2 regions of the Anaerostipes sp. 494a genome follow, and region 1 is predicted to be linked to the other one. Evidence: riboswitches for the same ligand, from Rfam matches in the RefSeq annotation. Region 1 holds a riboswitch; the other holds the start of a gene.
The links. A riboswitch is a leader RNA that binds a small molecule or an ion and turns the genes downstream of it on or off. The one in region 1 is predicted to bind thiamine pyrophosphate.
Positions count from the first base shown of each region.

Region 2: linked by a shared signal. The riboswitch ahead of thiC (phosphomethylpyrimidine synthase ThiC) and the one ahead of thiD (bifunctional hydroxymethylpyrimidine kinase/phosphomethylpyrimidine kinase) in region 1 are both predicted to bind thiamine pyrophosphate.

Region 1 covers NZ_MJIF01000001.1:1,400,448-1,404,877, reverse strand. Annotated here, with positions in the region: partial or broken gene porA (pyruvate ferredoxin oxidoreductase) at 1-32, shown strand, start outside; gene BHF70_RS13110 (hypothetical protein) at 123-509, shown strand; gene BHF70_RS07030 (thiamine pyrophosphate-dependent enzyme) at 544-1,461, shown strand; gene BHF70_RS07025 (LysR family transcriptional regulator) at 1,477-2,364, shown strand; TPP riboswitch at 2,466-2,574, shown strand; gene thiD (bifunctional hydroxymethylpyrimidine kinase/phosphomethylpyrimidine kinase) at 2,748-3,566, shown strand; gene cytX (putative hydroxymethylpyrimidine transporter CytX) at 3,566-4,430, shown strand, end outside.
Region 2 covers NZ_MJIF01000001.1:1,767,959-1,772,388, forward strand. Annotated here, with positions in the region: gene BHF70_RS08835 (sodium-dependent transporter) at 1-810, opposite strand, end outside; gene thiC (phosphomethylpyrimidine synthase ThiC) at 838-2,139, opposite strand; TPP riboswitch at 2,263-2,374, opposite strand; gene BHF70_RS08845 (Cof-type HAD-IIB family hydrolase) at 2,409-3,233, opposite strand; gene BHF70_RS12890 (patatin-like phospholipase family protein) at 3,418-4,430, shown strand, end outside.

The sequences.
Region 1 (4,430 bases):
AGGAAATTGCTCTGGAAAATGCTAAAGAAGTTATTTTACAGGTTGCCGCAGAATTTGAAAAAATTTCCGGAAGAAGTTATGGATTATTTGAAGAATACAAGACGGAAGATGCAGATTATATTATGCTGATCATGGGATCTGCCGCAGGAACTGCAAAACAGGCAGTGGATGATTTAAGAGCAGAAGGAAAGAAAGTTGGAGTTATTAAACTTCGCGTATTCCGTCCATTCCCGGCAGACGAGCTGGCAGATGCATTGAAAAATGCAAAAGCTGTTGCTATTATGGATCGTACAGAAAGCTACAATGGAAACGGCGGACCTTTAGGAAGCGAAGTAACCGCAGGCCTTTTCCGAAAGAAGATTATGATTGATACTGTCAATTACATTTACGGGCTGGCAGGGCGTGATTTTACAGTGCAGAATGTATATGATATTTTTGCTGAATTAGAAGATCATGTAGAAAATGGAAAAGAAGTCGAGCAGTTTAAGTACATCGGATTACGTAAATAGGAGGATCGCTGTGAGCAGTTATAATATAAAAGAAATGATGAATAAACCGGAGCGTCTTGCACCAGGGCATCGTATGTGTGCCGGATGCGGAGCTACTATTGGAGTGCGTGCAGTATTGCGTTCACTGCATGAAGGAGATCATGCAGTAATCGCCAACGCAACGGGATGTCTGGAAGTGTCTTCTTTCATGTATCCATATACAGCATGGGAAGACAGTTACATTCATAATGCATTTGAAAATGCAGGAGCTACTTTAAGTGGTGTGGAAACAGCATATAAAGCGCTAAAAAAACGTGGAAAATTACCAGAAGATGCTAATTATAAATTTATTGCGTTTGGTGGAGATGGCGGAACCTATGATATCGGATTCCAGTCTTTGTCTGGTGCCATGGAACGTGGACATGATATGGTATATGTATGTTATGATAATGGTGCGTATATGAATACAGGTATTCAGCGTTCCTCTGCAACACCTATGTTTGCAGATACTACAACAACACCATCAGGAACCCAGTCAAATGGTAAGATGCAGAATCGTAAAGATCTGGCAAGTATTATTGCAGATCATGATGTTGCCTATGTAGGACAGAGTACATTTACATTAAATTTTAATGACTTACATAAAAAAGCAGAAAAAGCTATTTATACAGAAGGAGCAAGTTTCCTGAACATTATGACACCATGTCCAAGAGGATGGCGTTATAATACAGAGGATATTATGGAAATCTGCCGTCTGGCAGTAGAAACATGCTATTGGCCAATGTTTGAGGTAGACCATGGAAAATGGAATCTGACATATGAACCAAAGAAAAAACTTCCAATTGAAGATTTTCTAAGACCACAGGGAAGATTCAAACATTTATTTAAACCAGGAAATGAACATTTAATTGAACAGTTCCAGGCAGAAGTAGATAGAAGATGGGAAGATCTTCTGTATAAATGCAATCGATAAACAGGGAGAGTTTTCATGACATTACTTACCTATCAGGTATTTAAGACAATTGCGGAAGTTGGCAGCTTTCATAAAGCAGCAGATTTACTTGGACTTACACCATCAGCTATCAGCCATACCATTTCTTCCATGGAAAGTAAACTTGGCTTTTCCGTTCTCACCAGAAGCAAGGCAGGGGTAACGCTGACAAACTATGGAGAGCAGCTTCTGCCATATGTGAATGCTGTACTAAACAGTGATGAAAGTCTTCAGCAGGTAATTGCAGATTTAAATGGATTAAAGCAGGGAAAAGTAAAAATCGGAGTCTTTTCCAGTGTATGTACCAGCTGGCTGCCAGAGATACTGCATTCTTTTAGAAAAAGATATGCAGAGATTGAGATAGAAGTATTTCAAGGAACCTATGATGATGTGTTTTACTGGATAAAAAAAGGTGTGGTGGACCTGGGATTTTTATCTGTGTCCAGTGCAAAAGATCTGCCAATAGAGCCTTTGTACAGAGATCCTTTATTGTGTGTTCTTCCTAAAGCAGCCAAAAGGACTGGGACAGAAGGATATATGGATATTGAAGAAATGAAAAATTATCAGTTTGTAACTCAGAGAGACAGTACAGATGCAGATATACAGAATTTTCTTAAGGAAAATTCTTTACAGGTTCAATCCAATTATCATGTGGTAGATGATCTTTCTACCATAGCACTGGTGGAAAAAGGTTTTGGAATCTGCTTAATGCCGGAACTGGTAATGCATGATATACCATATGAAGTGGATTGTTATCCGATTAATCCGGAGGCAAGCCGAATCATAGGAATTGCCACTATGAATCCAGACTTTATGGCTCCGGCAGTCCGTATGATGTACAATCATATATTAAAGAAATATCAGGAAAAAGAATTTAAGAAATAAAGCAGATCCTCAGGAAAATTCCTGGGGGTTTTTGCTTTATAAAGGATCGGCATTTAAAATCACCTTGAATTTCCATGCTTCCGGGTATATAATGTCAATGATAAATTAGAAAGGGGAGCTTGCAGAAAGCAGGCTGAGAGTAGACTGTATAGTCTTGACCCGTGACCTGATGTGGATAATGCCAACGTAGGGATATAGCAGGATAAATATTTGCGGATATGCCCATGGCGGCATATCCGTTTCTTTTTGTACATAGGAAATTGAAGCGGACTTGTCCACTCTGTTCTTTTATAGGAAAATGTTTTCTATAAATAGAAAAGCGGCAAACTGGGGGCACCACTTTATGTCGCTGTATAAAATTAATGCAGAAAGGAAGAGAGATTATGAAAACAGCATTAACAATCGCTGGAAGTGATTCCAGTGGAGGCGCCGGCATCCAGGCAGATATGAAAACAATGATTACCAATGGTGTTTATGCCATGAGTGCAATCACTGCTTTAACTGCACAAAATACGACCGGCGTAACAGGAATAATGGAAGTAAGTCCAGAATTTTTAGGACAGCAGATGGATGCAGTATTTGAAGATATTTATCCGGATGCAGTTAAAATCGGAATGGTTTCTTCCAGTCCTTTAATTATTAAAATAGCAGAAAAACTAAAAGCTTATAATGCAAAAAATATTGTTGTGGATCCGGTAATGGTAGCTACCAGCGGTTCCAAGCTGATTAGTGACGATGCAATTGGAACATTAAAAGATGAATTGTTTCCATTGGCATGTATACTGACTCCAAATATTCCGGAAGCAGAAGTATTATCTGATATGAAGATTGCCTCTGAGGAAGATATGATCGAGGCAGCCAAGAAGATTAGTGAAACATATCATTGTGCAGTGCTTTGTAAAGGCGGACATCAGTTAAATGATGCAAATGATCTTCTCTATCGTGATGGAGAATATAAATGGTTCTACGGGAAAAGAATTGATAATTCCAATACCCATGGAACAGGGTGTACGCTATCCAGTGCTATTGCATCAAATCTGGCAAAAGGATTTGATCTGGATACATCTGTAGAACGTGCAAAAGCTTACATTTCTGGAGCATTGGCAGCAATGCTTGATCTTGGAGCAGGAAGTGGTCCTATGGATCATGGATTTGATTTAAAAGGTGAATATACAAAAGAGGCTGGGGAGGAACAAAAATAATGGACACAAAACGAACTTCTTTATTTGACAACGGATTGATCTGGTTTGGTGCAGGAGTTTCCATCGCTGAAATTCTCACAGGGACTTATCTGGCACCTCTTGGATTCTCAAAAGGGTTACAGGCAATTATTATTGGACATATTATAGGATGTCTTATGCTGTTTCTGGCAGGAGTTATTGGTGGAAAAGTCCGCAAAAGTGCCATGGAAACAGTAAAAATGAGCTTTGGACAGAAGGGCAGTCTGCTGTTTGCGTTTTTAAATGTGCTGCAGCTGGTTGGATGGACTGCTATTATGATTTATGATGGAGCATTGGCAGCTAATGGGGCACTGAATATTGGAAGATGGATCTGGTGTCTTGTAATTGGTGCTTTGATTATTCTCTGGATCGTTGTTGGAATTACAAATTTAGGGAAAATCAATACTGTTGCTATGACGGCATTATTTATTCTTACTTTGATTCTCTGTAAAGTTATTTTCTTTGACCAGGGAGTGGTCAAAGCTGCTATGGATGATAGCATGACTTTTGGTGCAGCTGTGGAGCTTTCTGTTGCAATGCCTTTATCATGGCTTCCGTTGATCAGTGATTATACAAGAGAAGCCAAAGAGCCTGTAAAAGCAACAGCAGTCAGTGCAGTTGTTTATGGACTTGTCAGTAGCTGGATGTATGTGATTGGAATGGGTGCAGCTATTTACACAGGAGAGTATGATATTGCGCAAATCATGGTAAAAGCAGGCCTTGGAATCGCAGGATTGCTGATCATCATCTTTTCAACAGTAACAACCACATTCCTTGATGCATACTCTGCAGGTATTTCCAGCGAGACAATTGTATCAGGAATCAATGGAAAAGGGGTTGCAGTTG
Region 2 (4,430 bases), 370 kb from region 1:
TACAAAAACAGAAGGAACAATCATTAATCCTGCTAAAAATGCAATACCGGTATCAAAAATTTCTACCTGACTGACAGACTTTTCAAGGTCAGATTTCTTAGGCATATAAGAACCGAAAGTAATCATGATACCCATGGCAAGTGACATGGAATAAAACAGCTGTCCCAGTGCTGCCAAAAATGTTGTTGGCCCAAGATGTTTGATACTCGGTTTGAGATAATAAGCCACACCTTTCATTGCTCCCGGTCTGGTAATACAGAACAGGGAAATGCCAATTAAAAGAAGAACAAGGATTGGCATCATAAAGGTGCTGACACGTTCGATTCCACCTTTTACTCCAAGCAGTACGACAATGGTTGTAATCGCCAGAAAGACTAGGAGACAAATCATAGGTTCTGTTGTCTGGCTGATAAATCCGGTAAAGAAAGTATCAGATGCTGCGGCATGTGTCTGACCTTTTATGGAAACCAAAAGGAATTTTGTTACCCATCCACCAATAACGCAATAATAAGGGAAAATGATAAATGGGATAAAACTGGTTAAATATCCGATAAAACTATATTTTTTATTAAAATATCCAAAAGCATTAATAGCGCTGGTTCCTGATTTTCTTCCTAAAGCAACTTCTGTGATCATCAATGTAAAACCAAAAGTCACAGTAAGGATTAAATATACTAATAAGAAACTTCCACCGCCATACTTTGCTGCCAGATACGGAAATCTCCATATGTTACCAAGTCCTACTGCTGATCCGGCAGTTGCCAGGACGAAGCCGATTCGGCTGGAGAAACCGCTTCTTTCATTTGACATAAATATTACCTTCCTTCATACATATTTTTATATAACATCAACATCTTCGCCGGCTAAAACAGCGTTCATGTTGCGTACGGAACACATTTTTCCGCACATGGTGCAGGTATCTTCTCTTTCAGGAGTAGATTCTGCACGATATCTTCTCGCTTTTTCAGGGTCAAGAGCCAGTTCAAACTGTCTTTCCCAGTCAAGTTTCTGTCTCGCAGCAGCCATCTGGTTATCCCAGTCCATAGCTCCTTTGATACCTTTTGCAATATCAGCTGCGTGGGCAGCAATTTTAGAAGCCATAATACCTTCTTTTACGTCATCAACGTTAGGAAGGCGAAGATGTTCTGCAGGAGTTACATAACACAAAAAGCTTGCACCGGATGCTGCGGCAATAGCACCTCCGATGGCAGATGTAATATGATCATATCCAGGGGCAATATCTGTAACAATAGGTCCCAGAACATAGAATGGAGCACCATGACAAATAGTCTGCTGAATCTTCATATTTGCCTGAATCTGGTCCATTGGCATATGTCCAGGTCCTTCAATCATAACCTGAACATCTTTTTTCCATGCGCGAGCAGTTAATTCACCTAAAGTAACCAGTTCTTCAATCTGAGAAATATCACTGGCATCCTGAAGGCATCCAGGTCGGCATGCATCACCAAGACTTAAAGTTACATCATATTCATTACATATATCCAGGATTTCATCATAATATTCAAAAAATGGATTTTCATTTCCAGTTGCCTCCATCCATGCAAAAATTAAAGAACCACCACGGGAAACAATATTCATCTTTCTTTTCATAGCTTTAAAACGATCCGCTGTGTTTCGATTGATACCGCAATGGATAGTCATAAAATCAACACCATCTTCTGCATGCATTTTAAAAACATCAATCCATTCTCTGGATGTAATATCTTTTAAAGCTTTGTTATAGTAAACAATGGCATCATAAATTGGAACGGTACCAAGAATGGCAGGGCATTCATTGACCAGTTTCTTACGAAAAGTATGAGTATCTCCAAAAGAAGAAAGATCCATAATTGCTTCTGCTCCCATGGCAACAGCCTTGTTGACCTTTTCCATTTCAACATCGAGATTCAGACAGTCTCTGGAAGTTCCAAGATTAACATTAATCTTGGTTTTTAAAGAATTCCCAATACCAAAAGGTTTTAAACAGGTGTGATTTTTATTGGCCGGAATAACAATTGTTCCAGCAGCAACTTCTTTCATAATCTCCTGTACATCAAGTCCTTCATATGCAGCAACTGCTTTCATCTGTTCAGTAATAATTCCCTGTCTGGCTGCATTCATCTGTGTTGTGTAAGTCATAATATTAACCTCCAAAATGATAAAAATATTTTGGGAGACTCTTTGTATATTATTTAATTGAAAAATCCATTAAATAAAAAGACAAACAAAAACACCGATTATCATGTTTTCAGTATTTGTCCATTATCATAGCATCCAAATCCCTACGGCGGCATTATCCGCATCAGGTTTATGGTCGAAGCAATGCTTCCTCTCAGCTAAGACAAAAGTCTTTTAAGCTCCCATTTCAGTTACTAGAATATTGTATCATTGTAAAAGAACGATATCAACTAAAAAGCGAACTTTTCGATGGCATATGCAACGCCATCTTCATCGTTGGATTTGGTGATAAAATCAGCGATTTCTTTAACTTCCGGTTCAGCATTTCCCATAGCAACAGAAAAGCCAACAGCGTTTAACATATCAAGGTCATTAAAACTGTCACCAATAGCCATAGTCTCTTCAGGTTTGATATCCAGTATCTGGGCAAGTTTCAAAATAGCATTTCCCTTTTTTGCAGTTTTAGAAGTAAGCTCAAGATTTCCACGAAAGGCAGATGTAACATCCCAAAAATCTTCTTCTTTATAAAAATCAAGAATCTCCTGGCGCAGTGATAAGTCAGCAAAAAGCAAATGGATTTTCTCTAAAGGAAAAGGATTCGAAATCAGCTGATCAAGGAGATTCTCTTTAAAGATTCTAGGAGTCTGGAAACGGGCAATATCAGGAAAAGCATCTAAAATGCTCTGCATCTTTTCAGAATGACCTTTATCAGCATAACAGCTTCCGTTAAAAAACAATTCAATAATCACCGGAAGATCATGAAGTTTCTTTAAAACATCAGGAATTTTAAAAGCAGACATTAAATCTTCATAAAGAGGTTTATCCTGTGTCAGGTCAACAACAGAAGAACCATTAGAAACGGCAGCATAACGAATACCAGGAATATCCAGTAACTCAACAGGCAAAAAAGACCGAGGACGACCGGTAGCAGGAAGAACACAAACACCATGAGAAATGGCATCAGCAATAACCTGTTTTGTACGAGAGGAAATTTCCTTGCGGCTGTTAAAAGTAGTACCATCAAGATCCAAGGCAATCAATTTCACATTTTTCATCAATAATTCTCACTTTCTTCACAATAAATTAATGTAATCTATTATATCATACAAGCACCAAAACATGCTATAATGTACACGTAAGAGCCGAGCCATGCAGGAAGATGTAGATTTAACATGAATACCTTTTGTTTACAAAAGAGGTATTCATGTTAAATCTACATCAGACTATAGGGCGAAGCCCGTGACCGAGAAATCCGAAGGATTTGGAGGGAAGGCAGGGCGAGGAGAGCCAGAGAAGGCGAAGCCCGTGACCGAGAAATCCGAAGGATTTGGAGGGAAGACAGGGCGAGGAGAACCAGAGAAGGCGAAGCCCGTGACCGAGAAATCCGAAGGATTTGGAGGGAAGACAGGGCGAGGAGAGCCAGAGAAGGCGAAGCCCGTGACCGAGAAATCCGAAGGATTTGGAGGGAAGGCAGGGCGAGGAGAGCCAGAGAAGGCGAAGCCCGTGACCGGGAAATCCGAAGGATTTGGAGGGAAGACAGGGCGAGGAGAGCCAGAGAAGGCGAAGCCCGTGACCGAGAAATCCGAAGGATTTGGAGGGAAGGCAGGGCGAGGAGAGCCAGAGAAGGCGAAGCCCGTGACCGAGAAATCCGAAGGATTTGGAGGGAAGGCAGGGCGAGGAGAGCCAGAGAAGGCGAAGCCCGTGACCGAGAAATCCGAAGGATTTGGAGGGAAGGCAGGGCGAGGAGAGCCAGAGAAGGCGAAGCCCGTGACCGAGAAATCCGAAGGATTTGGAGGTTTGGAGAAAAGGGAACAAAAGGAGATAGAATATATGCCTGGTTTAATATTAGAAGGAGGAACATTTCGTCCCATCTTCAGTGCAGGTGTAATGGACGCATTGCTGGATGAAGACATAATGTTCCCTTACATTATTGGTGTTTCAGCTGGAATTTCCAATGGCTTTTCCTATATATCAAAACAAAAGGAAAGGAACCTTCATGTATTGCTCAATCATAGGAACGATCCAAGATATATGGGGAAAAGAAATCTGTTAAAAGAAAAGAGTCTGATAGGATTAGATTTTGTTTATAACATTATGCCTAATAAATTATATCCTTTTGACTGGGATACATTTTATGCATATAAGGGAAAAATTTTAGTAGGAGTAACCAATGCAGTTACAGGACAGATTGAATATAAAGATGGGAAAAAAATAGATAAAAAATGTACTATGCTTCGAGCAAGCTGTGCACT